One region of the Desulfitobacterium dehalogenans ATCC 51507 genome, then DNA from elsewhere that is predicted to be linked to it. Evidence: riboswitches for the same ligand, from Rfam matches in the RefSeq annotation. Region 1 holds a riboswitch; the other holds the start of a gene.

Region 1 (16,040 bases):
CGCTTAGTCTATACTCAAAATGGGGATAACCTGGAAGTGGATCAAGGGATACTGGATGCTTGGAAGCCTAGAGTTTAGTTGGTAGAATTTTAATTGAATTCAGTGGTAGATCAAATAGTTAATAGCCTTGAGCAGCAGGGGGGTTGAATATGAGTCTTATCAAGGTCAATCACGTATCAAAAATCTATCAAGGCGGGGAAGGATCAGTCCATGCCCTAAAAAATATTAATCTCCAGATTTCTCAAGGTCAGTTTCTAGCTTTGTTGGGGCCTTCCGGGTCGGGAAAGAGTACCCTACTCAGTATCCTTGGTGCGTTGAACCCACCCACAGAGGGTAAGGTCTTAATCGATGATATTGACATCTATGAGTTGAATGAAGAGCGAAGAGCCGATTTCCGCCATGAGTATATTGGGTTTGTCTTTCAGCAATATCAGTTGATCCCTTATCTTACTGCCTTAGAAAATGTCATGCTTCCCTTAGCGATTACCAAGTACTCGGATCAAGCCCAAAGGGAGATGGCTCAAAAAGTTCTGGAAAAGGTAGGGTTAGGCAAAAAGTCCATGCGGCTGCCTAACCAGCTTTCCGGTGGAGAGCAAAATCGAGTGGCCATCGCCCGAGCCATTGTCAATGATCCGGTGATTCTTTTCGCCGATGAACCGACAGGAAGTCTAGATACCAAGACAGCTAAGGAAATCCTGGAACTCTTCCAGTCCTTAAATAAAGAAGGGCAGACCATTATCATGGTGACCCATAATCTAGAGAATCTTGCCTATGTCTCCCATGGGGTACAGATTCGCGATGGAATCATTGAGAAGGATCCGCAGCCTGTGGTTGGTGGTACAATATGAAGATCTTCACCATTACCCTGGGAAATTTAAAACGGCGCAAGCAGCGTGCCCTTTTGCTTTTGCTTAGCATTATCATCGGTGTGGCTTCCAGCGTCTTTCTCTTTACCACCACTCGCTCTATGGAACAGGATGTGGCCGATAAAATCGACCAATTTGGGTCCAATCTTCTTATTCTCCCTAAGACAGGGGAAACCTTATCCTTTGGTGGAGTAACTGTGGGAACCAGCTCAGGAAAAGAGCTGGATATGGCCATGGTTCCAGAGATGAAAACCATCAAGAATAATGAGACTTTAGCCACCATATCTCCTAAATTGCTTGCTGAAGCGGAGATAGATAGTAAAAAAGTTCTTTTGGTGGGAGTACAATTTGCTGAAGAGCTGCGCTTAAAAAAATGGTGGACTATTGATGGATTAGCAGATGGGCAACTTCCAAAAGATGACGAGATTCTGATCGGTAGTGAAGTGGCACGGATCCTTAATCTCAGCCCTCAACATGAGGTTGAGATTAAAGGAGAAATGTTCCGGGTAGGGGGAATTATCAAACCCACAGGCTCCATGGAAAATGACCAGGCGATTTTTATGGATTTACCCACCTTGCAAAAAGTTGAACATAAGCCCACTGCTATTAGTCTTATTGAAGCAGCAGTTCTTTGCTACACCTGTCCTATTGAAGATGTCACCCTACAATTAAGTGAAAAACTCCCCGATGCTAAAGTGACCGCTCTCCAGTCCACATTAGAAGCAAGGGACGATACCGTCGCCCAATTTAGCCTTTTTGCTACAGTGATATCAGTGATTCTGCTTATCACCAGTGGGTTTGTGGTGGCTATGTCCATGATCTCGGCTGTTAAAGAGCGGACGCGAGATATTGGGGTTCTGCGAGCTATTGGCTTTCGGAAAAAGCATATACTACGCATGTTCTTTTATGAAGTCAGTCTGGTCGGCGGTTTGGGAGGTTTAATGGGCTTTGTTTTGGGCATGGGGCTGGCTATGCAATTTGGCTCTTCTTTGGCTCAACTTACCCTTCAGATACCCTTTCAGCCTATGCTTGCCCTTTACTCCTTGGTGGCTGCCCTGATGATCAGCTTCCTTGCCACTATCTATCCAGCCTGGAAGGCAACTAAGCTCGATCCTGCTGAAGCCCTGCGTTACTTCTAAAAAATCTGCTTTACTTCTATCTCGGAGGGTATTTATGACACTTAACCACATCGCCCTGCAAAATCTACGTAGAAGGCCGGGCAAAACTCTATTTCTGATCCTGACATTTGCCTTTATCGTCTCCACTATCTCTGCCTTAACCATCCTAGCGCTGGTAATGAAGGAAGATTTGCAGAAGAGTTTAACCGAATATGGTGCCAATGTAGTGATTAGCCCTCGTTCCGAGCACCTGAACTTAAGCTATGGAGGATTATCTGTCTCCGGGGTGGAGTATGAGGTCAAGAAGCTGGACGCCGATGCTGTAGAGATGATCTCCCAAGAGATGGGCCCGGAAGTGACCATTGCTCCCAAAGTTATTGGCTCGGCAGAAGCCATGGGCAAGACCTTCATGATTATCGGTGTTGACTTTGACCAAGAGCTTAAGATAAAGCCCTGGTGGAAGATTGAAGGTAGGGTCGCCGAGGATAATCAGTTGGTAATCGGTTCTCAGTTGGCCATGAATTCTAACCTGAAGATTGGGGATATCCTGGATTTAGGAAAAGGGAAGTACCCTGTGGTGGGAATTATGGAAGAAACGGGAGGAGCAGAGGACCAAGGAGTATTTACAACGATCAATACCGCTAGATCTTTTACAGATATAACCTCCGAATGGTCTTTAATCGAACTCAATACGCAAGACACGGCACAAACCGTAACCCAACTAACTTCTGTTCTACGGTCGGCTAACGTCACAGAAGTGACTCAGCTTGTCCAAGGCTCCAAAGAGAGTCTGGAGCGTTTTGCCAGCTTTTCCTCAACCATCTCTTTAGCCATGGGGTTAATCGGGGCCTTAGTGATTATCGTAACTTTGGCCGGAAATGTCCATGACCGGGCTCGTGAACTTGGCGTGCTTCGGGCTATTGGCTTTCGCCAAAGGCATATACTATCCTTGCTTGGTCGTGAAGTGCTGATCACCAGCCTTACTGGAAGCCTTCTAGGATATATCATAGGAGTATTTGTCCCCCTTGTACTGGGACCGCTTTTAGGTTATAGTAACTTCGCCTTTGCGCCTCACGTCGGTTTAGGAAGCGCCCTGATTGCCGGATCTCTTCTGGTAGGAGTGCTGGCAATGATTTATCCTGCATGGCGAATACTTAAGCTGAATTTACAGGATGTTCTTAAGTTCATATAAGGTGAGGAATCCGCACCAACAAGCACTGCATGAGGTAAAAATTCGTTATGCAGTGCTTGTTTTTTTATTTATGTTGACAAGATTATCTTATACTGATTAAAGGATTAGAAGGAGATATATTCCGGTTTAGCGAAGTTAAACGATAAAAATGAAGGAGTATACATAGAAGGGAAATCGGCAGGAAATGGGTTGTTTTAAGGGAGGGGAAAGAATGAACCAGCGTGAGATTGCAAGTATAGGGTGTAAGCTTATCGGGATATTCTTTATCGTTCAAGGGTCCAGACTGCTTTCGCTTAATGTACCTGTAGCGGCAAATATGATAGCTGATTATAGTATGGTAAACATTTTTTATTCTTTAATTACAATTCTATTTGGTGTTTTACTGTGGTACTTTTCTGATAAATTAGCTAAAGTTTTGGTTAAAAAAAGGAATCAAAATGAGGTCATCGGATTAGGGGCTAGTGATCTACAGAGAATAGGCTTTTCAGTATTGGGACTTTATTTTATTGGGCACTCATTGCCGGAATTGGTGACTAAATTAGCCAGCTTGCATACTGCTAGCTATGGATTACCGGAACCCACCGGGTTAAGGGTGCTTTTTTTGGGAGGACCAACAACCGAATTGCTTATTGGAATAGGCATTTTTCTTGGTTCACAGGGGTTGGTTAATCTATTGAATCTTATTAGAACAGCTGGATTAAAGAGAGAAAGCGATTCGGAATTAGAAGAATGATAGTATCTTAAAGCAGCTGCATATCGTTGAAACATTGCGGAAATTTTTACCGGGAGGACATAGGAATGGAGTATCATATTCGACCCATAGAAATTGGTGATGGCAAAGGTATAAATGAGTTGAGGCGTATGCCTGGCGTTTTTGAAAATGTTCTAGGCATTCCGTCCGAGCGGGCAAAGAGGAATGAGGAGTTTATCGCCAACTTAGATGTCAACCAGCATCAATTTGTGGCGGTAGCCAGGCTTCAAGATGGACAGGAAGTGATAATAGGAAGTGCAGGCTTAACGGTATATCCTAATCATCGCATGCGGCATAGTGGTGCTATCGGTATAATGATTCATAAAGACTACCAAAATCAGGGTGTTGGCAGTGCCTTGTTAGGAAGACTTATAGATGTTGCGGACAACTGGCTAATGTTAGTTAGAATCGAATTAACTGTATTTGTAGACAATGCTAGAGCCATACATTTGTATGAAAGGTTTGGATTTGAAAAAGAAGGAATAAAGCGCTTGGCGGCAATAAGAAATGGAAAATATGAAGATGAATATCTAATGGCCAGAATAAACAGAGCAAATTATAATCTTCAGTCTTAACTTAACCTGTGGGGGTGAGCGATGCCTGAGTGGTTTAGTATGGTTTTATGGATTTTTGTGCTATTTGCAGGAATAGTATTGTTACACTTACCTATAGTAAAAGATATATTGACTGGGTGAGGGAAAGGCTCCCCTTGCCCGATGAGAAGATAAAGTTAACGGAAAGGAGCGGGGGAATCGGCCTCGTTACACTTTCCGTACTCAGTTTATTAAAATTGCTTTTAATGGGATAACTCTGTATGCTTAAAACAGGTGGAGAAGAATTAAGTATAATCAGCACCGGAGGAGTTACTGAAGCATAGTTGTTATTGTTTTAAAGAGGAAATGATTATGGCAGCAAAAAGAAATCGATGGACTTACCTTATCTTTGTTGGAGTAACAATAATACTTGGCTTAAGCAGCCGGCAGTTTTCGGGGTATTTGCCCTATACAATCAATCTTTACTTGGGAGATGCCTTATGGGCACTTATGGTTTTCTTTATGTTTTGCTTTATTTTCAGGTTGAAAGGAACCGGCTGGCTTGCTGCAGTAGCTTTGCTTTTCACCTTTGGAATTGAAATCAGTCAGCTTTATCATGCTCCCTGGATTGATGCTATAAGGCAAACCCGGCTGGGTGGTTTGGTGCTAGGGTATGGCTTTTTGTGGAGGGATTTAGTAGCCTATACCATCGGAGTAGCGGTGGGAGCAGTTATAGATAGGTTGATAAACTCTTACCTACCTTGACATATACGTATACATACTTAAAGTATGTATATAAAGATGGAGTACTACTATGGCACGGAATAAATATCCTGAAGTAACGATAAACCGCATTCTCGATACATCCATGAAATTATTTATGTCCAAAGGATATGAGCATACGACGATACAGGATATCATCGATGAATTGGGAGATTTGAGTAAAGGCGCTATTTATCATCACTTCAAGTCAAAAGAAGAAATTATGGATGCGGTGAATAAAAGATTAGCTGAGCAGGGGATAGCGGATATAAAAACAGTTGCTCACGATACCGGCATATCCGGGTTGGATAAACTTTGTAAGATGCTTATGTTTTCTATACAATCGGCCCAACACGAGGCTCTCGATCAGACCGTACCGCCGTTTCTTAGAAATCCTCAATTATTGGCTCTTCATATGCGAGATACTATGGGCTCTGCAGCCGACCTGCTTACAGGTGTTATTGAGGAAGGTATTAGAGATGGATCCATTCATACAGCTCAACCCCGTCGGCTTGCCCAGATGATTCTCTTATTTTTTAACGTTTGGTTTAACCCGTGGATGTATTCTTGGACTCCCAATGAGTTAAAGGACATAATTTTCTTTGCAAGAAATGTATTTGAAGAAATAGGGGTCCCTATATTTACGGAAGAGGTTCTTCAATCCATTAACGAACTCCATTCGCTTTCCCAAAAACAGAAATAGCTATTCTTTACAGGTGGATGTAGAGAATAGCTATTATTTTAAAAAGATACATACCAAACGTCGGTATATTTTAGAAATAGGAGATGTGAGTATGAGTATCAATTCAACCAATACAAAACAGCCATGGAAGAGAAGCTTTTTTACGATAACTATCGGTCAAACAATTTCTATAGTTGGAAGTTCAGCGGTACAGTTTACGTTTTATCTAACAGGTATCGCGTTTTTTATCATTACAAGCATTAGCCTTCTTTTGGTTGTGAGGTGCTCATAAAGCCTTTCCTACAAACACTTTCATAATCTCCGGCTCAAACTGGGTCAATGACGCTACAGCTCCGCTATGGCTTCCACTTTAGTCTTTGTCTTCTCCCGGTCCTAATACCGTTTTATGAGTAAGATATACGTTAGAAATAAAATAAAGGTTTGGAAATGTGCTCAATAAAATGTTACACTTATTAGATAATCAATCAGGAGATATTGAGGAGAAGTGCGGATATGAATTTGTGGAAAAGGCTTGTGTATTTATTTTTAGGCACTTTTTTACTATCCTTCGGAATTGTTATGACCATGAAAGCCAATTTAGGTTATGCCCCCTGGGATGTGTTCCATCGGGGGACTGCCGATACTGTCGGCATCACAATTGGAAATGTTTCTATAGTGGCCAGTTTGGTGATCTCTATCATAGTCGTTTTGCTTGGAGAGAAGTTGGGTATTGGCACTATCTTTAATATATTTGCTATCGGAATTTATATTGACTTACTGTTACCCTTAAAACTAATCCCTGAGATGCAGAGTTTTATTCCAGGGATGATTATGCTCATCCTTGGATTATTCCTTTGCGCCTTTAGCTCCTATCTCTATATTGCCTCTGGTTTTGGAGCAGGCCCAAGGGATAGTCTAATGGTGGCTTTAGAGAGAAAGACTAAATTATCGATAGGGCTTTGCCGTGGGATTATTGAAGTAACGGTATGTTTGATCGGCTGGATTTTGGGCGGACCCGTAGGAATTGGTACAGTTATTTCTGCATTTGGAATAGGGATCTGCGTACAAACGGTCTTTGCTTGGGTGAAATTTGATGCGACTTCGGTCAAACATGAGACCATTGATGAGACCGTTAAGAATCTGAAGGGGTTTTATAAGAAATCCGTTGGAGAAGATGCCTAAAGCATCTGCTTTAAAGCTTGTTCTAAATCTCCAATGAGATCCTCGGCGGCTTCGATACCTAGGGATAACCGGAGAAGACAATCGTCCACCCCAAGCCTTGCCCTTACTTCGTGAGGAATATCAGCATGGGTTTGGGTAGCGGGATAAGTGATTAGAGATTCTACACCACCAAGGCTCTCTGCATAGGAAATAATCTTGAGAGATTTTAATATTTCGGGGATTAAGCTGGGACTTTTTACTCGGAAAGATAGCATAGCACCAAAGCCTCGGGCTTGTTCAAGCTGAGTTGCATATCCGGGATGATGCTCAAGTCCGGGATAATAGACCTCGGTGACAAGGGGATGCATCTCCAGCCATTGTGCAATCTGGAGGGCATTTTCTTCTTGTGCTCTCATGCGCAGGGCCAAGGTTTTCAAACCCCGGATAATTAGCCAGGAATCTTGGGGGCCTAATGTAGCGCCGAGAGAGTTCTGCAAACGTCCAAAGCGAGCTGCAAGCTCTTCTCCTTGAACCACTACGAGGCCCGCCACGACATCATTATGACCACCGAGATATTTGGTGCCACTATGAATAACAATGTCTGCACCCAGGTTCAGTGGTTTTTGCAAATAGGGTGTAAGAAAAGTATTGTCCACTATATTTAAGAGACCGTGCATCTGGCACAAGGAAGCGATCCCCTTAAGGTCGGCAACCTTCATTAGAGGGTTGGTCGGTGTTTCGGTGAAGATGGCTTTTGTGTCGGGGCGGATCTCTTTTTCTATGGCCCTGAGATTGCTGGAATCCACAAAGGTCACTTGAAGACCAAAGCGGTTGAAGACTTCCTTAAGGATGCGATAGGTTCCCCCATAAAGATCTTCTGTAACAAGGAGATGATCTCCTTGAGAAAATAAGGAGAGAATAGTGGTGATGGCGCCCATGCCTGAAGAAAAAGCAAACCCTTTGGTACCTTCTTCTATGCTTGCCATAGCGTCTTCCAGAATTTGGCGGGTAGGGTTGCCGGTTCGTGAGTAATCAAAGCCTGTGCTTTCACCGAAGCCAGGGTGAGCAAAGGTGGATGAATGGTAAATTGGAAAGCTAATCGCTCCATTGGGATCTCGGCGGTTGCCGATCTGAGCCAGTTCGGTTAAAATATTCATTCTCATTCCTCCTCTTTAGACACTTGAGCAATCAATAAAGTTGTTGTGCGTAAACAAAAACGACCTCGAAAGAGGTCGTGAATTGTTTCCACGTCCTCTTATCTTCGAACCTAATAGTTCTCTGGATTTAGCACCTCACATATGCAGGTTGCCGGGCTTCATTGGGCCAGTCCCTCCGCCACTCTCGATAAGAGCTTTGACATAAGTCCATATTTAATTCGTTTTAGCTTAATAAGATATTTAGATAATACTATACTATTCCTATGGGCTTTGCAAGTGAATTTTTCGTGTTCTAGTGTACTTCGTTCTGAAAAGAGGAAAATCCTAGCTTTTTGAGAATATCTTAGTTAAGCGGAGCTAAAATTCAGTTCCATGTGTGCAAGCATTAGAGAGTACCCTAACCGAGAGAAAATTCATGACTGTGTAAAGGAGTAAGGTATGAAAAAGAGGGGAGAGTCATAACAATGGAGGCAATCCTTGTATATCCAATATTACTTTTCATTATTATCTTTCTTGCTGTAAGGCTGGCTATACAGCCATTGATCCAAAGCTCCAATGATGTTGCGGTTAATGAGGAAGGTGAGTTAAGCCTGGTCAGGTTGCGGGATATCGGGGTGCTGGATAATAATGAATTAGAAGAGGTTATACAGTTTTACAATCATAAGAAAGTTTCAAGTAAAAAGATGAAAGAATTAGAACGCTATACGAAAGTGCTTTCGGAATTAGTCGGGCAAGGAATCTTGACTCAAGAGGAGTATTCTGAAAGAATGGAGAGGCTGAGAAACTACTATGTTAGCGATAATTCTAAAGAATAGATCGATTAAAGCGTGAAATTTAATTAAGTTTGAGTAATCTGGAGGTAAATCATGCAAGCAAAGCTGAATCACTTAAAGCAAATCATTAAGGAAATGGAATCAGTTGTGGTAGCTTTTTCGGGTGGGGTGGACAGCACCTTTCTCTTAAAAGTAGTTCATGAAACTTTAGGGGATCATTGTCTTGCTGTCATCGGTGCTTCGGAAACGATGCCTTCTGCTGATTATAACAATGCTTTGCAGCAGGTTAAAGAGTTTGGGGCAAAGTTTTTAGTAATTAAAACTGAAGAAATGGACAAGGAGGAGTTTGTAAAGAACCCTCAGAACCGTTGTTTTCATTGCAAAAATGAGCTGTTTACAAAGCTTTTGAGCATTGCCCAAGAGAAGAAGATTAATTGGGTTCTTGATGGGAGTAATGCTGATGATCTAAAAGATTACCGTCCTGGCATGCAAGCAGCGAGAGCCTTGGGGGTAAGGAGTCCGTTACAAGAAGCGGGCTTGAGCAAAGAAGAGATTCGTCAATTTTCCAAGAAGATGGGACTTTCAACTTGGGATAAGCCCTCCAGTCCTTGTCTATCTTCTCGTTTTCCCTACGGAGAGGAGATCACGATCGAAAAGCTTCGGCGCGTAGAGAAAGCGGAAACTTTACTTAAAGAACTAGGATTTAAAAATTTAAGAGTGCGTTATCACCAGGATGTGGCCCGATTGGAAATTCCTAAAGAAGATTTTTTGAAACTTATGGAACTGGACCTCGATACTATCGTCAAGCCCCTCAAGGAATTAGGGTTTACCTATGTTACTCTGGATTTAGAGGGTTTTCGAAGCGGCAGTCTAAACGAAGGAATACCAATTCTGTAGCATTACTTCATAGTTCTACAGTGAAGGGATCACATTGTTCTGTAATATATCACTCTGCTCTATTGACATTACTTTGTTTACTGTCATATAATAATGAAAAATTGAATACTTCTCATCCAGAGTGGCGGAGGGACTGGCCCGATGAAACCCGGCAACCGGCCTATGTGGCAGTGGTGCTAATTCCAGCAGGATTATTCCTGGAAGATGAGCAAAAATATAAGACATAAGCTCTTCCTGGAATATGGAAGGGCTTTTTATTTGCTCTAGTTATAACATTGCAGGCACCGTCAAGGACCGACGAAGAGGAGGAATAGAGAGATGAAGGAAAATACAGTGAGTATTGGTCTATTAGGATGTGGGAACGTGGGCCAAGGGGTGGTAAAAGGAATACTACTCCATTCAAACAAAATTCTTCGCAAACTGGGGATCACACTGGTCGTAAGCAAGGCCCTTGTTCAAGATATAAGTAAAGAGCGAGCAATTGAGGGGGTTATTCTAACACAGAAACCTCAAGATATTCTCGATGACCCGGAGATTGAAGTAGTAGTGGAAGTTATGGGAGGTGAACATCCCACCTATTCTTATATCAAAGAGGCGCTAGATAAAGGAAAGCATGTAGTGACAGCCAATAAGCTATTACTGGCTCTTCATGGCGCGGAATTACAAGAAATAGCCCAGCGTAAAGGAATCTGCTTGCTTTATGAAGGGAGCGTCTTGGGAGGGATTCCGATTCTTAGAACCATTCAATATGGGCTAGCCGGAGACCAGGTGAAAAAAATTTGTGGAATTTTAAATGGGACCACTAATTATATTCTGACTCAAATGGTGGAGTCAGAGAAAGGCTATGAGGAGGCTTTGCAAGAAGCGCAAGAGGCTGGTTATGCGGAAAGTGATCCGACCATGGATGTAACTGGTTTAGATGCGGCGTGTAAACTTGTTATTCTCTGTCGGGAATGCTTTGATCTGGATATTCCTCTTGAAGAGGTGGAGATTAAAGGAATCCAAGGGCTAACCCCGGAAGAGGTCGCGGAGCAAAAAAGACAGGGACGAGTGCCTAAATTAGTTGCCGAGGCATCCATCATTGATCAGTCTTCGTCAGGACTGGAAAAAAGTCGGGAAGGAATTATTGCTAAGGTTGGTGTGCAGTGGTTATCTAGGGAAGCAATTCTAAGTCATGTCTCCGGCGTGGATAATGGCCTATCCCTGGAAACGCAGTTGGTGGGTGATCTTTTTTGGAAGGGACCTGGTGCTGGCGGATTGGCCACAGGGGGAGCGGTCTTGTCCGATATCGTTGAGATTGCAAAGAAAGTAGTTGTAGAGCGCAGCATAGGAAATGCAGCTCGTTAAATAAGGCAGGATCATATGAGCGAACTAGTTTATGCTAGTTCGTTTTTTGATGATTTCCTTTTTATCTACACGATTCGTAGGGTGATTTGACATATCTTTGCTAAAAGAAGGAATGAGAAACAGTAATAGAGAACCTACTATAAAGACATGGTAAATAATGGTATTACTCGATTCAAGTGGAAGTAAAGTTTAGGGAGGGAGCATTATCAAGAAACGAAGAATCACTCGCGGCACCTTGTTTTTCCTAGGAGTGGTATTCTGTACCTTGTTCTTGAATTTTGGTATCTTTCCTTTAAGTGCCTTTTTTAAAGGGCCCGGTTCAGAGGAACTGACTTATTCGACAACGCTGGTCACCAATCCCGAACAAACTCCACAGCAAAGAATCCAACAGCAAAGAGCCAATTATGCCGCTTATGTTAAGAAAGTAAAGACCGCAGCAGCAGCTGGTCCAAGTGAACCTGATAGCGGAGCAGTGGAAGACGAGACTCCGAAACCAGCTATCACCGAGCAAACTGAACAGCTTTTTCGTATTAATACCAATCCCTATGTTCCTGCCTTTATTTTACAGGGGAATTATGTGGTTCATGGCAGTTCGCCAAATAAGCAATATACAGCTTATATCTACCCAGATGAATGGGAAACCATCGGCGATATTTATATCAAAGATAGTGCGAGCAGTAGTTGGTTGCGACTGCAGCTAGACCAGAACTACCGAGTTAAAATGTGGCATTCTTTTGCTCCAGAAGGAAGATACACTCCAAAAAAGAAGATTCACTGGCTTAATGATAACGAGTTTATCATTATAGTCGGCTTTGCTCATGGTATAGTTTCTAAGGGTGGTGAGCTGGTTAAGGTTACTAGAGCTACCGGTAAGGCGGAGATTCTTTACCCCGCCTATCAAAAACTTAATCAAGAGGTTGTAGATTTTGAACAAGTGGGAGATGATCTAGTTCTTTATATTAATCTCATGGATGTTAATGGATTTTGTATAGAGAAGGGAGAAATCCGTGTTCCCCTGAAAGACATTGATACTTTATCACAACGAGACATTGTTTCTTAAAGCATAATAAATAAGGTCTAGTTTTTTACAAGCAGGTCCTGGCGGGCTTGCTTTGTTAGTTTCTCCATCTTTCTTTAGCTTTTTGCTAAAAGAATGGTATAATAAAAAATTGAGAACTAGCAGGAGGGATTATCCTTTGGAATTTGTGGAAATTATTGCGCAAGAACTTACCTTGCGAGCCCATCAAGTTAAAGAAGCCATACAACTCTTGGACGGGGGGAACACTATTCCCTTTATAGCTCGCTATCGTAAAGAAGCGACCGGTGAGTTGGATGAGAACGCCCTGCGCAGTATTGTTGAGCGTTTGGAGTATTTAAGAAATTTAAAGCAACGCAAAAGTGAGGTTCTGCGTTTAATTGAAGAACAAGGTAAACTTACTGAGGAGTTGGCGAATCAGATTGAGAAGGCCACAATTCTTCAAGAAGTAGAAGACCTCTATCGGCCCTACAAACAAAAACGACGGACTCGGGCTACCATGGCTAAAGAAAAGGGACTTGAGCCTCTAGCATTATGGATTCTTGAACAATATCACAAGGCTCAGCCGCTTATAGAAGCTCAAAAATATATAAATCCTGAACTTGGTGTAGAAACGCCAGAAGAGGCAATCAATGGAGCCTCAGACATTATTGCAGAAATGATCTCCGATGATGCTGCTATGCGCAAAAAGATTCGGGAAGCTACTTTCCGCCTTGGTGATATCATAGCTTCAGCGAAAAAAGCAGAAGAGCGCTCAGCCTATGAGATGTATTATGATTATCGGGAGCCTGTGAAAAAACTGCCTCCTCATCGCATCCTTGCTTTGAACCGAGGAGAAAAGGAAGAGCTCCTTAATGTGAAAGTGGAAGTTCCTTCAGAGCATATTTTAGCCCTAATCGAACAGGCTTTTGTGAAGCAAGGGCCCGCAGCGGAGATTGTACGTTCAGCTGCGGATGATGCATATAAACGCTTAATAGCACCTTCTATAGAGAGAGAAATTCGGGGTGCTCTAACCGAAAAAGCCGAAGAACAAGCTATCAGAGTCTTTGCCGAGAATTTGAGGCAACTCTTACTGCAACCTCCAGTGCGTGGGAAAGTGGTACTGGGGTTAGACCCGGGATTCCGAACGGGGTGTAAATTTGCTGTAGTTGATGATACTGGCAAGCTCTTTCATGTAGGGGTTATTTATCCCCATCCTCCCCAAAACAAGCGGGAAGAAGCGAAAAGAATGCTTAGAGATGCTATCGGAAAATATCATGTAGATGTGATCGCCATTGGAAATGGCACAGCCTCTCGAGAAACAGAGGAAGTTACTGCAGAAATGATTAGGGAAAGTGGCTTAGCTTCGGAGTATATCATCGTGAGTGAAGCTGGAGCTTCAGTGTACTCTGCGTCGAAGCTGGCGGGAGAAGAGTTTCCGGACTTTGATCTCTCATTACGTAGCGCAGTCTCCATAGCTCGGCGCTTACAGGACCCCTTGGCTGAGCTTGTTAAAATAGAACCCAAGGCCGTAGGAGTTGGGCAGTATCAGCATGATGTTCAACCCAAACGCCTTGAAGAATCCCTACATGGAGTAGTGGAATCGGCAGTTAATGCTGTTGGTGTAGATCTGAATACCGCCTCACCATCTCTCCTTCAATATGTAGCAGGTCTTAAACCTACCATTGCCAAAAATATTGTGGCTTATCGGGAAAACCACGGGAAGTTCCAAAAACGGGATCAGCTTAAAAAGGTCCCTCGTCTAGGTGAGCAGACATTTGTTCAGTGCGCCGGCTTTATTCGTATTCCCGAAGGGGTCAACCCTCTGGAAAATACACCGGTTCATCCGGAATCTTATGACCTTGCTCAAAATATTTTGCACAAGGCAGGATTCGCTCTAACAGATCTACGAGAACGCCCCAATGAGGTGCGATTGGGGATTGCCCAATTGGATCCGGAGGAATGTGCTCGGGAATTCAGTGCCGGGGTTCCCACGGTCAAAGATATTCTTGCCGCTCTGCAACGCCCTGGCCGGGATCCTCGGGAGGATTTGCCCCGACCAAAACTACGTCAGGATGTTACCCATCTAGAGGATTTACAGACTGGAATGATCCTCGAAGGAACCGTCAGGAATATCGTTGATTTTGGAGCTTTTATTGATATAGGAGTCAAACACGACGGTTTGGTGCATATATCTCAAATCAGTGAGAAGTTTATCAGGCATCCCATGGAAGTGCTTTCCGTGGGAGACATCGTTAAAGTCCGTGTCCTAGGTATCGACACCGCCCGTGAGCGAGTCAGTCTGTCTATGAGGGAAATCGCTGCAGACGCAATGGTATCTATATAGCCCTATATATAAGGATTTCAACGACTATACTATTCATAACGGAGGTAATCATGAACGCAAATACGAGCCTTTTTATCCGTAACGGTCGCATTAAGACCATGAAAGGCCAAGAATTCATCGGAAGCATCTTAGTGGAAGGCACACAAATTAAAGCCATTGGGGAGAATCTGGTTGCTCCTGAGGGAGCAGAGATCATCGAAGCCCAGGATAAGTTTGTTTTACCCGGCTTTATTGACGCCCACTGTCACGTGGGACTGGGAGAGGAGATTTACCAAAGTGAAGGGGATGATCTCAATGAAATGACTGAGCCGATCACCCCTGAACTGCGTGCAATTGATGGTATTAATCCAGAGGATGAAGGTTTACGGGATGCTCGTTTAGGGGGAGTCACCGCAGTGTTTTCCACACCGGGCAGCGGCAATGTCATTGGTGGTACAGGCGTAGTGTTGAAAACAGTCGGCAAAGTCGTGGATAAGATGATCGTACGGGAACCTGCAGGGCTAAAGGTGGCCTTTGGTGAGAATCCCAAAATGGTCTATGGCGGTGAACAAAAGAAGATGCCCATGACACGTATGGCCACTGCGGCACTTCTTCGACAAGCTCTAGTGGATGCTGAGACCTATCTGGAAAAGTTGGAGCAAGGTATTGAAGATCCAGAAAAAGTGCCCGAGCGGGATCTGGGAATGGAAAGCTTGATTCGTGTGATTAAACGTGAGATTCCTTTACGGGCCCATGCTCATCGGGCTGATGATATTATGACCGCTATTCGCATTGCTAAAGAATTTAATGTAGATCTGGTCATTGAACATTGCACTGAGGGACATAAGATTGCTGAGGAAATCGCAGAATATGGATATCCTGCTGTTGTGGGTCCTTCATTAATTAATCGGGCTAAGGTGGAGTTGAAAGATAAATCCTTTGAAACTCCTAATGTCCTAACACAAGCAGGCGTTAAGGTAGCAATTATCACAGATCATCCGGTGACTCCCATCGAACAATTGCCCCTTTGTGCAGCGCTGGTAGCACGAGCCGGTATGGATGAAGAAGAAGCTTTAAAGGCCATCACTATTAATCCGGCAGAAATTATGGGCGTGGATCATCGCCTAGGATCCTTGGAAGTGGGTAAAGATGCGGATATCGTTATTTGGAGTGAACATCCTTTTGTTTTAAAATCACATCCTGAGACTGTCATTATTAACGGCAAAATCATTAGGGATTAGGCTTTCCGGGGGGCCGGGGCCGGCATCATTTCGCTTCCGTGGGCGCTTAGCCAAACCTCAGGGTAATACCTGAAGCGAACCAGATTTTAGAACGAATAGTTAAAGGAAAGGACGGTCAGAATGGACCTAGAAGTTCAAAGCCTAAGCGCAGATTGTACTCATGCCCTTGGATACAATTTAGGAAAAGCGCTTCGTGGGGGAGATGTGGTGTGCCTCTTC
Region 2 (16,040 bases), 1.6 Mb from region 1:
GGTGTTACAGAAAGGGGATTTTAACAAATGAAATCTTTTTTATCAAGCTGTACCACAGGGGGATGCGGAGCTAAAATCGGACCTGGTGAATTATCGAAAGTTCTTTCCTACTTGCCGGCTTTTCGGGACCCTAAGCTTTTGATAGGATTTGATGCTTCTGACGATGCGGCAGTTTATCAGATGGATGAGAACACAGCTATCGTTTCTACGGTAGATTTCTTTACACCTATGGTGGAGGACCCGCGAACCTTTGGGCGCATTGCCGCAGCTAATGCCTTAAGTGATGTTTATGCCATGGGAGGGACCCCTCTTTTTGCTCTGAATCTTGTCTGTTATCCTGAGCGAGAGGAAATCCAGACCTTAGGGGAGGTATTAGCAGGAGGGGCAGAGAAGCTCCAGGAAGCTGGAGCGGTTCTCTGTGGAGGGCATTCTATCTATGATCGAGAGCCCAAATATGGTTTGGCGGTCACAGGGTGGCTTAACCCACAGAAGATCTGGAAGAACAATACCCCCAAGCCTGGGGACCGACTGATTCTCACTAAACCCTTGGGGGTTGGCATTGTGATGGCCGCTCTACGGGGGGAAATGGCAGAAGCAGAGGCTGTTGAAGCAGCTCTTGCTTCCATGCAGCGTCTCAATAAGTATGCGGCTGAAAAAGCTCATGACTTCCCCATACATGCCTGCACAGATATAACCGGATTTGGACTCCTTGCTCATGCTCGGGAGATGGCCGGGGAATCTGCGACAATTGTTCTCTATCCTTCGGAGTTACCTTTTATTACTCAAGCCTATACTTATGCTAAAGAATATCTGCTAACCGCAGCCGGTCAACGCAATCGCAATTTCATGGTAGGAGCAGTGGAATTCGGGGATACCCCTTTTCCTTTACAGGAGCTAATGCTCGATCCCCAGACCTCTGGAGGGTTGCTTTTCAGTGTGCCTGGTGATTGTGCCCAAGAGGTTTTGCATGCCATGCAGGAGGTAGAGCCTAAGGCGGCGCTCATCGGGGAGGTAGTCACTCGCCAAGGTTTTCCCATTCTTCTTCGCTAAGGAAACGTTCACGCTGAAGGTACTTTCCCAAATAAAAAAACCACCGGCGGGTTGCTGGCGGATTCAGATAAGGAGGACGAATTCAATGACAACTATTGATGCCCTGGGACAAGTTTGCCCCATCCCTGTGATTCGTGCCAAGAAAGCCCTGGAGGAATTAGGTGAGGAAGGCGGAGTCGTGATCTTACTGGTAGATAACGATATATCACGGCAAAATCTCCAAAAGATGGCTGCAGGAATGGGATATCAGAGTGAATATCAGGAAAAAGAAAATGGCGTTATTGAGGTGACCATTGTTGCCGGAGAAGGCTGTGCTGTTGAAGGTTCAGGAACAGCGGTGGATTCAGGGCTTGTGGTCGCCATCGGACGAGATACTATGGGAGAAGGCAGCGAAGAATTGGGAAGAATTCTTCTCAAGAGTTTTATTTATTCCCTGACAGAGCTGACCCCACCCCCTACCCATCTTCTTTTCTTTAATTCAGGAGCCTATCTAACCGGTAGCGACTCTAATAGTATAGAAGACTTAAAAGCCATGGCGGATAAAGGAACCATCATTCAAACCTGCGGCACCTGCACCAACTATTATGGTATTACCGAGAAATTGGCAGTAGGAGAGATCGCCAATATGTATAGTATCGTCACCACTATGGCCGAGGCCAAGCGCCTAATTAATATTTAGGGCATACAGTGTTTATATCATCACCTTTCCTATTTACTCTTGTTTGCCTGGTCGTGTAAAATGATGGTATAAATCCCGGCCGGTAGGCACAGGATGAAGATAGTAAAGCAGTGATGGCAGTAAGGCGATGGAAACTTATAGTGTAAGTGAGGTAATATAATGGAAATTCAAGAACGAGTCGCGAAACTCAGAAAGCTGATGGAAGACAATGGCATGGATGCTTATATTATTCCCAGCTCCGACTCCCATCTCAGTGAATATGTAGCTGACCATTTCAAAAGCAGGCAGTGGATTTCAGGCTTTACCGGTTCCGCTGGGACGGTAGTCATTACTTTAAAGGATGCAGGTTTATGGACAGATGGCCGTTACTACATTCAAGCGGAACAACAGCTCCAAAATTCGGGAATTCGGTTGTTCCGAGCAGCTGATCCTAAAGTGCCCAGTTATACAGAGTGGATAAGAGAGCATTTACCGGAAGGAAGCGCCCTTGGTTTTGACGGACATGTCTTTTCAGCAAAACAGCTTAAAGATATGGAGAAGGAACTTGATGGAAAGATAGCCATAAAGTTTAACCAGGATTTGGTGGGACAATTATGGAAAGATCGTCCTTCCATTCCTGCTCAGAATATCTTTGTTCATGACGTAGGATACGCGGGACGTTCTCGGATAGAGAAGCTCAATGATCTTCGTCAGCAGATGAAGGGCAAGGGAGCCAATGTTCATTTGCTGACAGCCTTGGATGATATCGCCTGGCTCTTAAATATTCGGGGAGATGATGTTCCCAATAATCCGGTGACCATCGCGTATGTCCTGGTTGCTGAGGAGACCTGTTATTTATGTATCGACGAAGGAAAGGTCCCTGCTACGGTGAAAACCGAGCTTGAGGAAGATGGGATCCAAATTAAAGGCTATGCTGCTGTCACCGAACTTCTGCAGGGGCTTCAAGGGAATGATTCCATCCTTATAGACCCTGAGAGCGTCAACGCAGTCCTTTACCACGCCATCCATCCTCAAGTGAAAAAGGTAGAGGGAGCCAATCCCTCAACTCTGCTGAAGGCTATTAAAAATGAGACAGAGTTGGACAACTTAAGAACCAGTAATACTTATGACGGAGTAGCCATGGTTCGCTTTATCAAATGGCTTAAAACCGCCATTGGGAAGGAAGAAATCACAGAACTCTCGGCTGGAGATACTTTAGAAGCCTTGCGGAGGGAAAACAAGGAATGTGTGGGTTTAAGCTTCGATACCATTGCCGGATATAAGGATCATGCTGCCATGATGCACTACAAAGCTACTTCGGAAAACGCCTACACCTTAAAAGCTGAAGGATTCCTTTTGGTGGATTCAGGCGGTCAATACTTTGGCGGCACTACGGATATCACCCGTACCATTGTTTTGGGGCCGCTGACTGAAGAGGAAAAAAGAGATTTTACCCTGGTGCTGAAGGGACATATTGCCTTAGCTACGGTTAAATTCCTTTATGGCGCTACAGGATCTAACCTAGATGTCTTAGCCAGACAGCCGATCTGGAAATACGGCATGGATTACAAATGCGGTACAGGTCATGGGGTGGGCATGTTTTTGAATGTTCACGAAGGTCCTCAACGACTGAGCCAGATGCATAATGCCACAAAACTGGAAGACGGGATGATCCTGACCAATGAGCCCGGTATCTATAAAGAAGGAAAACATGGTATTCGCACCGAGAATATGATGGTGGTGATCAAGGATGAAGAGACCGAATTCGGTCAATTCATGCGCTTTGAAGCACTGACCTATTGCCCCATCGACTTAGCAGGTGTGGATCAAAGCCTACTGACCGATGAGGAGCAAACATGGCTGGATGAGTATAATAAAATGGTCTACGACAAACTTGAATCCTATTTGAATGAGGAAGAAAAAGCTTGGTTAGCTCAAGAAATCCGGATGTAGGGGGGTACCTTCACTTTTCCGAGCTTAGATTTTCGGCCAGGGAATCTAATTCTAAAGCAATAGCATTGGCTTGTTCTGTAGCAGCTGCAATATTACCGATAGCCTCAGCGACCTGCCCGATGGAAGAGCCGATTTCTATCATCTCAGTAAAGGTTTGAGAGCTGGCCGTTTGGATGGCATTCAGTATAGCTTCGATCTGCTTGATGGAAGCAGTGGTTTCGTTGGCTAGCTTGCGAATTTCTTCGGCAACGACACCAAACCCTCTGCCTTGTTCTCCCACACGCGCGGCCTCAATAGCAGCGTTGAGACCCAATAAATTAGTTTGATTGGCAATGCGTTTGATGAGGGAAAGAACATCGTCTGTTTTTTTAACCTGAGACTGCGATTCATTGACCAGATTAGTTAATGAATCGCAGACGGCAGAGATTTCTTCGGTCTGTGCGGAAATCTCTTGGATTGTGCTGGCTAGAACTCCCATACTTTGTGCTAATGATGTGGACATGTCCTTGAGATGATCTTGGCGGTCCACATTTTCCATTACGGCAATTGCCCCGATGATTTCCTTTTGCTTATTGCAAATCGGAAATGCTGTAGCAATAAAGGGAACACCCCACAAGGATTTATCGGATTTCACAACCACCCTGCGCTTTTCGTTAATTGCCCGATACAACCCGCTGCCTGCCTTTAAGGGAGCACCTATCGGGATTTTAAGATCCAATGTTCTTCCGGGTATGTAGACCAATTGCCTTTCGCGATCAGACATTCCAACACTGACATCACTGGTAAGCATGTCATTGATAAATGGTAAAACATAAGCGAAGTGGTTAAAGATTTCTTGATTTTCATCATGAGGTTGATTTTTCATAAGCATTGTGATTCTCTCCTTTATTTGTAGACTGAATATAAAAATACTTTCGACAGTCGACAGATTTAGTCCTGCAAAAGAAAGTAGGACCAAAGTCCTAAAGAAGTAAAGTCCCGCTTGGGTGACCCATCAAAGTTCTTATTAGTGCTTTACCTTTTAGAAGAGGTAAGGGAACTAAGCAATTGTATGTTGTAAAAAACCAATATAGGGATTAAAGTGGAAGATAAGAATTGATAAGGATTCAAATGTGTAGAAGAATTATGTGGTTTTTATAGGGGAGGAGAGAATAAAATGAAATTAATATCATGGAATGTTAATGGCCTGCGGGCTTGTCTAAATAAGGGCTTTATGGACTTTTTTGAACAGGAACAAGCGGATATCTTTTGCCTGCAGGAAACCAAACTTCAGGAAGAACAGATTCCTTTCCAATTGGAGGGGTATTACGCCTATTGGAATTTTGCTCAGAAGAAAGGATATTCCGGTACCGCAGTCTTTACAAAAAATGAACCGCTGAGTGTGTCCTATGGAATCGGTAAAGAAGAACATGATCAAGAAGGGCGAGTCATTACCCTTGAATTTGAAACCTTCTACCTGGTTACCGTCTACGCCCCGAACTCTCAAAGAGGTCTGGCTCGTTTAGATTATCGCATGACCTGGGAAGAAGAGTTTCTCAGTTATCTTAAAAGCCTGGAAAAGTCTAAACCGGTGATCTTTTGCGGAGATCTTAATGTTGCCCATACGGAGATCGATCTCAAAAACCCCAAATCCAACCGTAAAAACGCCGGTTTCTCTGATGAAGAACGGGCAAAGTTCAGTGGACTTCTTAAGAATGGCTTTATCGATACCTTCCGCCATTTCTACCCGGATAAAACAGATTCCTACACTTGGTGGTCCTATATGTTCAATGCTCGAACCAATAATGCAGGGTGGCGTATTGATTATTTTTGCGTCTCTGAAAGCTTGAAGAATGAACTTAAGGATGCCCTAATCTACGACAAAATAATGGGTTCAGATCATTGCCCGGTGGGCTTGGAAATTTTCTAATATAAATTATTAAAATTTTCTCAGCCTCTAAGCACTTTGAGGCTAAATTAAACAAGAAAATAAGGAGCTGACATCTCGTGAACTTATCCAGGTTCAAAGATGTTAGCTCCTTTTGCTTATTTAAAGAAATTAGTTATTGACATAGCGGTAACTAAAATATATAATTCCGATATGTCATAGTAAATATATATGAATTATATGAATAGACTTAGGGTATAGAAGTCCAGCAGATTTGACTGAAAGAGAGAACGGCCATGAACTTAAATTGGGAATTTATTCTTCAAAATATCCCTTTATATGAGAAAGCGGCATGGCTTACCTTAAAGCTTGCTTTCTGGGGGACATTGTTTTCTTTGCTCCTTGGCCTTATCTGCAGTGTAATAATCTATTACCGTGTACCTTTTTTAAAAACTATTGTGGGAGTCTATATAGAGCTCTCCCGGAATACCCCTTTGCTAATCCAGCTCTACTTTCTCTATTTTGGGCTAACGAAGCTGGGGGTGACCTTAAGTGAGACTACTTGTGCAATTCTTGGTCTTTCCTTTTTAGGAGGCAGCTATATGGCTGAGGCTTTCCGCGGCGGTATGGAGGCGGTGAGCAAATCCCAGATTGAATCTGGCTTAAGCTTAGGGTTTTCACGGTGGCAATTGATTCGTTATGTAGTATTCCCTCAGGCTTTGTCTTTTAGTGTCCCGGCCCTTGGCGCTAATTGTATCTTCTTGCTGAAAGAAACTTCCGTCGTCGGGGCTATCGCCATCCTGGACCTTATGAATGTAACCAAGGACCTCATCGGGATGTATTACCAGACCATTGAATCTCTCTTTATGCTGGTTGTTTCTTACTTGATCATTCTTTTGCCCCTATCGTTTTTCCTGACTTGGCTGGAGAGGAAGGTGCGTTATGCAGAGTTCGGCCATTGAGATGATCTTTACCTCACAAAATATAATGCGCCTGCTGGAGGGATTGCTGGTGACGGCACGAATAGCCTTCATCGCCATCTTAATTTCCACCTTTACGGGAATCCTCTTTGGTCTTCTCATGACTATAAAATCGAGGATGATCAAAGGGCTCTGCCGCCTTTATCTAGAAACCTTCAGAATTATTCCCGTCCTTGTCTGGTTATTCATCGGTTATTTCGGAATTACCGCGGCCTTTAATATCCATCTGGAGGGTGAGGTCATAGCTATTATTGTCTTTATTCTCTGGGGAACGGCAGAAATGGGTGACATCGTTAGAGGGGCCTTAGAATCCTTGCCACGACATCAGAGTGACTCCGGTAAAGCCTTGGGTTTAAGCTTTTGGAAGCTTTACCGATATATTTTAATTCCCCAGGCTGTAAGACGAATGCTTCCCGCCACGATTAATTTGGCTACACGGATGGTCAAAACCACCTCGCTTGTGGTTCTCATCGGCGTAGTGGAAGTTCTCAAGGTCGGTCAACAAATCATAGAGAACGCTCGTTTCACGGTACCCACTGCCTCCTTCTGGATTTATGGATTTATTTTTATGTTGTACTTCACCATGTGTTATCCGTTATCTCGTTTTGCAAAGAAGCTGGAAGCGAAGTGGAGCAGTTAGGGGTGATTAAATGAGTGTAGAGAAAAAGGAAGTAGTGTTGGAAATCAAAGCGTTGCACAAGGAGTATGTTGGCAAACCTGTTCTCAATGAGATTAATCTCCAAGTCCAGAGGGGTGAGGTTATTGTGGTTTTAGGGCCTTCCGGATGCGGGAAAAGCACCTTGCTCCGATGTCTTAATGGTCTTGAACCCATTCAAGGGGGAGATATTCTGCTTTCAGGTCAAAGCCTCATAGGAAAAAATGTTGACTGGAAAAAAATCCGTCAGCAGATCGGTATGGTCTTCCAGAACTATGATCTTTTTCCCCATATGACGGTGCTTGAGAATATTCTTCTTGGCCCCACGAAAGTTCAGAACAGGGGTAGAAGCCAAGTGCTGGAGCAAGCCAAGGTCCTCTTGGAAAGAGTCGGGTTATATGATAGAATAAACGTTTTTCCAAGGGAGTTGTCCGGAGGTCAGAAGCAGAGAATCGCTATCGTCAGGGCCTTATGTATGAATCCCGAGATTATGCTTTTTGACGAAGTGACAGCATCCCTTGATCCGGAAATGGTTCGAGAAGTTCTTGATGTTATGCTGGGTTTGGCCAAACAAGGAATGACCATGATTATCGTCACTCATGAAATGGGTTTCGCCCAGGCTGTGGCTGATCGAATCGTTTTCATGGATTCAGGTGATATTTGTGAGATTGCTGGACCTCAGGAGTTCTTTAATAATCCTCGCACGGATCGGGCTAGGCGATTTCTTAATATATTCCAATACTAGAGTACAAAAAAGCAAAGAAAGGTTGAGAGAAACGATGAAAAAGATGAAGAGATTATTGTCCCTCGCACTAGCAGGCGCTTTACTCCTTGGAGGGCTTGTGGGGTGCAGCCAAGCAGGAGCCAACCCAGCAAATAACTCAAATGGTACGTCCTCTGCAGGATCTTTAGAAGAGATTAAACAGCGTGGTACCTTAAGGATTGGAGTATTCAGCGACAAACCGCCTTTTGGGTATGTGGATTCCAATGGACAGAATCAAGGCTTTGACGTGGAAATTGCCAAGCGTTTTGCTAAAGACCTTTTGGGGGACGAATCCAAAGTGGAATTCGTATTGGTTGAGGCTGCCAACAGAGTCCCTTATCTCGAATCCAACAAGGTAGATATCATCATGGCTAATTTCACAGTCACGGAGGAAAGAAAGCAAAAGGTTGATTTTGCCAATCCTTACATGAAGGTTTCTCTAGGGCTCGTATCACCTGACGGGGCTCTGATTACCTCCATCGACCAGCTTAAAGGGAAGAAAGTTATTGTCAATAAAGGAACCACAGCTCAAGATTATTTAACCAAGAATCACCCTGACCTCGAACTTCTCAAGTATGATCAAAACACGGAAGCTTTTGAAGCTTTAAAAGATGGTCGAGGAGCCGCGTTAGCTCATGACAATACGGAAGTGCTTGCTTGGGCAAAATCTAATCCCGGCTTCACTGTAGGTGTACCTACTTTAGGCGGAACGGACACAATTGCTCCGGCAGTAAAGAAGGGCAACACCGAACTCTTAAACTGGATCAATCAAGAGTTGGAAGCGATTGGTAAAGAGGATTTTGTGGGGCAAGCTTATAAAAAGACTCTTCTCCCCGTGTACGGAGATGATGTAAAACCTGAAGAGTTAATTGTCGAAGGCGGAAAACTTTAGTAATAGAATAGGTCTAAGGATAATGAAGAGAAAGACGGTTCTCATCCTGCTTTTAGTTGGAGAGAGCCGTCTTCTAGTATGAAAAAGGCCCGGAAAGCTAGTTCTCCAGGATTTTGCTTTCGGCGTTCACTCCATAAGCTGCGCGGAGCAATCTAATCGCTCAAGACTTCCGCTGCGTCGGGTGCACCTGCGCCGCTAAGTATTCTCTGTGGTGAGGCGGCTTGGGCGAAACCCTCGCCCGGGTTTCGTGGCCAATTCGCTCCTCGAAAGCACTGCTTTCGCACTTGTTCTCAATGGCCGGTTGGAAACGTCCTGTTTCCAACCCGACTCCGCTGTAGTCTTTTCGCGAAGATTGCTACCCTGCTCGCTTAGAATCCGTTCTCTGCCTTAAAGCAAAATCCTTAGGCTGCTTTTCGGGTTTGAGGGGCGTGATGTGGGATAAGCTGCCTGATGACCTGAACAGCTTTTCATCATCTGCTGGTGCTGCCTCGCGGCATCGCCAGCCACCCTTAAAAAAACCCGGAAAAGAGTTGAAAAGACCCGCAAGTGTAGCTTTACGCACAAAAGGGAACGGCTTTAGCGGAAGAGCGACCGGGTCAACGAGGCTTTCTTAACGTAGCGAAGCCACCGGTTCACATGCAGAAAGCAGCGGGGTTTGGCGTAGCTGTTAAGAAAGCGAGTTGACCAGCTCTGGAGCTATAGAGTGAGCGTTGTGCGTAAAGCTACGCGACCCGAGCAAAAGCTTTTCCGCCTCTGCCCGTATGCCTACGACATGAAGGAATCTATTGTATTATATAGTGTGCTTCAATAATTTTGTTATAGAGCAGATTGACTTTAAAGAAAAGATATAATAATATAGTGCCAATGACGATTTTCATCGTCAGCAATTAAATACATCCCATTTCTTATCAAGAGTGGTGGAGGGACTGGCCCGATGAAACCCAGCAACCGGTATTCTGATGAATACAACGGTGCTAATTCCTGCGATGGAAGCATTGATAGATGAGAGAGGAACTTTTGGCGATGCCCTCTTTCTCGGAAAGAGGTTTTCTTTATTTTCCAAGTGTAATTGAAGGGAGAATACTATGCCGATTAATGTACCCGATGGCCTGCCTGCAGCAGAAATACTCACCAAAGAAGATGTCTTTATTATGGAAGAGAGGCGTGCCGAGCATCAGGACATTCGCCCTCTTAGCATTGTCATTCTAAATCTCATGCCCAATAAGATCGTGACGGAAACACAGATTCTTAGGCTCTTAGGGAATTCTCCTTTGCAAGTGGACATTACCCTTCTTTATCCGGAAACCCATCTCTCCAAGAATACCCCGGAAGAATACCTCATTAAGTATTATCAGACCTTTGACAGTATTAAAGATCAAAAATTTGACGGAATGATTATTACGGGTGCCCCCATTGAGCAGATGCCCTTTGAAGAGGTTGATTTTTGGCCGGAACTGCAGAAGATTATGGATTGGAGTAAGAGCAACGTCTTTTCCACGCTTTTCATTTGCTGGGGAGCCCAGGCGGGGCTTTATCACTTCTTTGGTGTTCCCAAGTATCCTTTACAAGCAAAAATGTTCGGCGTATTCCCTCATACCTTAAACTGCAAGGATATCCGTTTGCTCAGAGGCTTTGATGATGTCTTTTATGTTCCCCACTCCAGGCATACAGAGGTAAGAAAAGAAGATATTGTCAAGGTGCCGGAGTTGGAGATTCTTTCGGAATCTGAGGAGTCCGGAGTCTATCTCATCGGGACCAAGGGCGGTCGGCAGATTTTTGTTACAGGTCATTCCGAATACGATCCTCACACCCTAAAATCGGAGTATGATCGGGATATATCCCAAGGGCTACCCATCACTATTCCTCAGAACTACTATCCTGGGGATGATCCCATGAAGACCCCCATCGTCAAGTGGAGAGGTCATTCTAATTTGCTTTTTGCCAATTGGCTGAACTACTACGTCTATCAGGAAACACCCTATAACCTTGAAGAATTAGGCAATATCTAAGTTCTAGGTCTAATCATTCTATTGAGACTGTTAAGACCAACCATAAACTATGAGAAAGAAGGATGTCGGATGCTGGATTATACACGGGATAGAGAGGCTGCTTGGCAACTTCTCAATGACTATGTAAAAAGTGAGACCTTATTGCGTCACTCCATAACGGTGGAAGCTGTGATGCGCCATTTTGCCTCCCTTTATCAAGAAGATCCTGACCTTTGGGGAAATATCGGGTTATTGCATGATATCGACTTTGAGATGTACCCTGATCAACACTGTCGCAAAACCCGGGAGATCCTTACTCCCAAAGGATTGCCGGAGGAGTTCATCCGGGCTATTGAAAGCCATGGTTATGGTCTGGTCCATGATGTAGAACCCCGGGAGAACGTGGAAAAAGTTTTGTTTACCATCGATGAATTAACAGGCTTGGTCTCAGCCACAGCCTTGCTTCGTCCCAGCAAGAGCCTTCATGACCTGACCACCAAATCGGTCAAAAAGAAATGGAAGCAAAAAAGCTTCGCTGAGAATGTCAACAGGGAAGTCATTGAAGCCGGTGCCAACCGCCTGGGTAAGGACTTAAATGAAATCATCGAAGAGACCATTAATGGAATGCGCGCCATCGCGTCTGAGATCGGCTTAGAAGGCAATGTCGAAGCAGGGAAATAATTATTTTAGCCATAACACTTGACAAAAAGGCCTGTAATAGATTAGAATCATAACAGCGTAGATCTATAGTCCAACACGATGAAGGGACATCCGGTGCCGAATATGTGTAGAGAGCTGACGGTTGGTGCAAGTCAGTCATAGAAGCGAAGCGGATTCCATCCTGGAGTGGCCAATGATGAATTGTGACGGGTTCCGCCCGATATCGCGGACATAAGTTGGCCGATTACGGCAACATGGGTGGCAACGCGGGAATAACCTCTCGTCCCTGATTTGGGATGAGAGGTTTTATTTATTATCCGCGCCGCACTACCATAGTTTCTCCTTAACGACACGAAGGAGGAAGGTGGTAGGGCTTACTGCCCGTAAACCGTAAAGGCTGGAACTTGGGTGGCACCGCGGAATACCCGCCCCAAAGACTGGGGTGGGTTTTTATCTACCCTGGACAACCCAATATATGTTAACATTCATAAATATTTATAAATAAGGGGGATATTTCAAATGAAAAGAGTGTACAATTTTTCAGCAGGGCCGGCAGTATTGCCTGAAGAAGTTCTAAGAGAAGCCGCAGAGGAAATGCTGGATTACCAGGGAACGGGCATGTCCGTTATGGAGATGAGCCACCGTTCCAAGACGATTGAGGGGATGATGAATGAGGCCGCCCAGGACCTAAGAGAGTTGCTTAATATTCCTGAACATTATAAAATTCTCTTTCTTCAGGGAGGGGCGTCCCAACAGTTTGCCATGATTCCCATGAACCTTATGAAGAATCGGGTGGCGGATCATCTGAATACAGGACAGTGGGCCAAGAAAGCCATTTCCGAAGGAAAGCTGTACGGAAAGATTAATGTCATCGCTTCATCAGAGGACCAGAACTATTCCTATATTCCAGACCTTAAAGATTTAAAATTCTCCGAGGATGCGGACTATGTCTACATCTGCCACAACAATACCATCTTTGGAACCAAGTTTAATAAACTTCCTGATGTGGGGGATAAACCCTTGATTGCCGATATGTCCTCGAATTTTCTATCTGAACCCATTGATGTTACAAAATATGGACTTATTTTTGCCGGAGCCCAAAAGAATGTGGGTCCTGCCGGGGTCGTGATTGTCATTATTCGTGAGGACCTCATCACGGAGGATGTTTTGCCGGGGACCCCCACGATGCTCAAATATAAAGTCCATTTCGATAACAACTCCGCCTATAATACACCGCCGGTCTATGGAATATATATCTGCGGTAAAGTGTTCAAATGGCTCAAAAAACTGGGCGGACTGGAGGCTATGAAAAAGATTAACGAGGAAAAGGCTGCCATCCTTTATGATTACTTGGATGCCAGTGACATGTTTAAAGGAACTGTGGTGAAAAAGGATCGCTCCTTAATGAATGTTCCCTTCGTGACAGGCTCTGAGGAGTTGGATGCCAAGTTTATCAAAGAAGCCAAGGCCGCAGGTTTTGAGAACCTTAAAGGCTATCGTACAGTGGGAGGGATGAGGGCCAGCATTTACAATGCCATGCCGATCCAAGGGGTCAAGGATTTAGTGGAGTTTATGAAAAAGTTTGAAGCAGAAAATAAGTAAGAATTATAAAAAGAGGAGTGTTTTTAATGTTTAAAATCAATTGCCTGAATAATATTTCCGAAGCGGGATTAAAGCTTTTTACCGATCACTATATTAATGTAGACCGTTACGAAGATGCTAACGGTATCCTTGTCCGCAGTACCTCTATGCACGATCTGGAATTACCTCCTGATATTGAGGCCATTGCTCGAGCTGGAGCTGGAGTCAATAACATCCCCTTGGATAAATGCGCTGAAAAAGGAATCGTCGTCTTTAACACCCCTGGTGCCAATGCCAATGGGGTAAAGGAGATGGTGATTGCCACCATGATTATGGCTGCCCGGAATCTTGTGGGAGGAGTTAACTGGGTTAGCTCCTGTCAGACGGATCCCGAAGTTGCCAAACTGGTTGAAAAGAATAAAGCTAAATTTGCCGGAACAGAAATCAAAGGCAAGAAGCTGGGAGTCATAGGCTTAGGTGCCATCGGCGTCTTGGTAGCCAATGCCGCCAATAAAATGGAAATGGATGTTTGCGGTTATGACCCCTATATTTCTGTTGAACATGCCTGGAAGCTGTCTAAATATATTAAACCCATCAAAAGTGTAGAAGACATTTATCGGGAATGTGATTTCATTACCATCCATGTCCCCTTAACCGATTCCAACCGTGGAATGCTCAATAAACAAGCTTTTGAGCAAATGAAAGACGGCGTGATTATCCTGAATTTCTCCAGGGATACCCTGGTGGATGAAGATGCTTTGCTTGAAGCTCTCGGCACAGGAAAGGTTGCCAAATATGTGACAGACTTCCCTAACCCAAAAGTCTGCGGAGTGGAAGGGGTTATTGCCATTCCTCATCTAGGAGCATCCACAGCGGAATCCGAAGAAAACTGTGCGGTCATGGCTGTAGAGCAGATGATGAATTACCTTGAGCATGGCAATATCAAGAATTCTGTCAATTTCCCCAATTGTGATATGGGAGTATGCACCCAAGCCGGGCGGATTGCCATCAATCATAAAAACGTCCCCAATATGCTAGGTCAATTCACCTCTACCTTAGCCAAAGAAAATGTCAATATCTCGGACTTAATGAACAAAAGCAAAGGGTCCTATGCCTATACCCTTATCGATATCGAAACTCCGGCCGGTCCAGAGATGATTGCCAAACTCAGAGAAATTGACGGCGTACTGAGAGTCCGCGTCATAAAATAAGCTGAATTCAATTCAAGAGGAGGGAATACTTTGGCAAGGATTAGACCCTTTCAAGCCATAAGACCCAGGGAAGATGTAGCAAGGAAAGTAGCTGCCCTCCCTTATGATGTATACAACCGCGAAGAGGCCCTTGAAGAAATAAAAAAAGAACCCCTGTCTTTTTTAAAGGTGGATCGTCCGGAGACTCACTTTCCTGAGGATTTCAATCCTTACGATCCTGAGGTCTATAAAAAGGCCAGAGAAATTTTGCAGGAAATGATTCAAGAGGGGATTTTTATCCGGGAAACCAAACCCTGTTACTATATCTATGAGCTTACTATGGACGGAAGAGCTCAAACCGGCTTGGTGGGTTGCGCCGCAATTGATGATTATCTTCAAGATGTGATTAAAAAGCATGAATTGACCAGGGAAGATAAAGAGCTTGACCGTATTAATCATGTGGATGTGTGCAATGCCCAGACGGGCCCGATCTTTTTAACCTACCGCTCGCAAGCAAGTATTAATGAAGTGATTGAAAAAGTGAAACAGAAAACTCCTCTCTATGATTTTATGGCATCAGATGGAGTAAGGCATGTCGTTTGGGTTATCTCGGAGGACCGGGATTTGGAGAAGATTACTTCAGGATTTGCCGGAATTCAAAGCATCTATATTGCCGATGGACATCATCGTACCGCTTCTGCCGTTAAGGTGGGGCTGAAACGAAGAGAAGAGCATCCCAACTATACGGGTCAAGAGGAGTTTAATTTCTTCCTTTCTGTGCTCTTTCCAGACGATCAGTTGTTGATCTTGGACTATAATCGAGTGGTGAAAGATCTTAATGGTTTGAGCAAGGCCGAATTTTTGGAAGAAATTAAAAGGGGCTTTGAATTGGAGGAAAAAGGAAATACCCCTTATAAACCTGAGGAGAAGGCTACCTTTGGCATGGCGCTGGAAGGGACTTGGTATAAGCTGAGGGCTCGGGAAGAGATTCGTTCAACGGATCCTGTAGAAGGGCTGGATGTATCCTTGCTGCAGAATCACCTCTTAACGCCGATTCTGCAGATTATGGATATCCGTACAGATAAACGCATTGACTTTGTGGGCGGAATCCGTGGTTTACAGGAACTTGAAAAAAGAACCAACAGCGATATGAAATGTGCCTTTTCTCTATACCCTACCTCTATTCAAGAGCTTTTTGCAGTATCTGATGCGGGGCGACTGATGCCGCCCAAATCCACTTGGTTTGAACCTAAGCTGCGTAGCGGATTGTTTATTCACGAACTGTGAAGCAAGGAGAAGACTCGTTTGTTCCTTCACTATCCGAGGAATGAGAAAGCAGGGAGAAAAGCTCCCTGCTTTTCTACGTCTGAATCTCCTTGAGTTTTAAGATTTAAGATCTTACAATTGTAATGAGTGGTTATATCCCTATGTTCAAGGGCATATAAGCAAATTATAAGCAAATAGAGAAGGAGAATGGTAATGAATCAAGAGGATAAGAAGTTAAGCTGCACGGATTGTGCGCTCTTAAATTGCCATAAAAGAGACAAGACCTTTCCTCAATTCTGCTTAACAACCCATACTTCTGAAGAAACCGTAGAAGAGATTAATGAGTTATACCGTAAGGATGACCTTGTTTCCAAACTTTCCAATGCGGCAGCTGAAATCGAAGGGACCTATTATGGTAAACTCACTCGAGTAGAGGAAATAATAGCCTTTGCTAAACGAATCGGGGCTAAAAAGGTTGGTATTGCTACCTGTGTGGGATTAATGAGCGAGGCAAAAACCTTTGCCAAAATTCTTAGT

What was found. A riboswitch is a leader RNA that binds a small molecule or an ion and turns the genes downstream of it on or off. The one in region 1 is predicted to bind S-adenosylmethionine.
Region 2: it holds a riboswitch for S-adenosylmethionine, as region 1 does, so the genes downstream of both, metA (homoserine O-acetyltransferase MetA) here and DESDE_RS06345 (trans-sulfuration enzyme family protein) in region 1, are expected to answer to the same signal.

The regions. Positions count from the first base shown of each region.
Region 1 covers NC_018017.1:1,304,539-1,320,578, forward strand. Annotated here, with positions in the region: gene DESDE_RS06300 (DUF2318 domain-containing protein) at 1-78, shown strand, start outside; gene DESDE_RS06305 (ABC transporter ATP-binding protein) at 150-848, shown strand; gene DESDE_RS06310 (ABC transporter permease) at 845-2,005, shown strand; gene DESDE_RS06315 (ABC transporter permease) at 2,040-3,176, shown strand; gene DESDE_RS06320 (hypothetical protein) at 3,388-3,909, shown strand; gene DESDE_RS06325 (GNAT family N-acetyltransferase) at 3,975-4,502, shown strand; gene DESDE_RS06330 (ribosomal maturation YjgA family protein) at 4,833-5,225, shown strand; gene DESDE_RS06335 (TetR/AcrR family transcriptional regulator) at 5,275-5,925, shown strand; gene DESDE_RS06340 (YczE/YyaS/YitT family protein) at 6,418-7,086, shown strand; gene DESDE_RS06345 (trans-sulfuration enzyme family protein) at 7,083-8,228, opposite strand; SAM riboswitch class I at 8,318-8,416, opposite strand; gene DESDE_RS06350 (hypothetical protein) at 8,687-9,037, shown strand; gene larE (ATP-dependent sacrificial sulfur transferase LarE) at 9,089-9,892, shown strand; SAM riboswitch class I at 10,002-10,103, shown strand; gene DESDE_RS06365 (homoserine dehydrogenase) at 10,211-11,239, shown strand; gene DESDE_RS06370 (DUF4652 domain-containing protein) at 11,511-12,299, shown strand; gene DESDE_RS06375 (Tex family protein) at 12,436-14,601, shown strand; gene DESDE_RS06380 (amidohydrolase) at 14,652-15,821, shown strand; gene tsaE (tRNA (adenosine(37)-N6)-threonylcarbamoyltransferase complex ATPase subunit type 1 TsaE) at 15,942-16,040, shown strand, end outside.
Region 2 covers NC_018017.1:3,985,647-4,001,686, reverse strand. Annotated here, with positions in the region: gene selD (selenide, water dikinase SelD) at 28-1,050, shown strand; gene yedF (sulfurtransferase-like selenium metabolism protein YedF) at 1,136-1,729, shown strand; gene DESDE_RS19160 (aminopeptidase P family protein) at 1,889-3,661, shown strand; gene DESDE_RS22840 (methyl-accepting chemotaxis protein) at 3,672-4,532, opposite strand; gene DESDE_RS19150 (exodeoxyribonuclease III) at 4,818-5,570, shown strand; gene DESDE_RS19145 (amino acid ABC transporter permease) at 5,825-6,490, shown strand; gene DESDE_RS19140 (amino acid ABC transporter permease) at 6,471-7,148, shown strand; gene DESDE_RS19135 (amino acid ABC transporter ATP-binding protein) at 7,159-7,908, shown strand; gene DESDE_RS19130 (cysteine ABC transporter substrate-binding protein) at 7,943-8,818, shown strand; SAM riboswitch class I at 9,721-9,827, shown strand; gene metA (homoserine O-acetyltransferase MetA) at 9,904-10,827, shown strand; gene DESDE_RS19120 (HDIG domain-containing metalloprotein) at 10,897-11,487, shown strand; gene serC (3-phosphoserine/phosphohydroxythreonine transaminase) at 11,986-13,068, shown strand; gene DESDE_RS19110 (phosphoglycerate dehydrogenase) at 13,095-14,258, shown strand; gene DESDE_RS19105 (DUF1015 domain-containing protein) at 14,289-15,524, shown strand; gene DESDE_RS19100 (DUF1847 domain-containing protein) at 15,717-16,040, shown strand, end outside.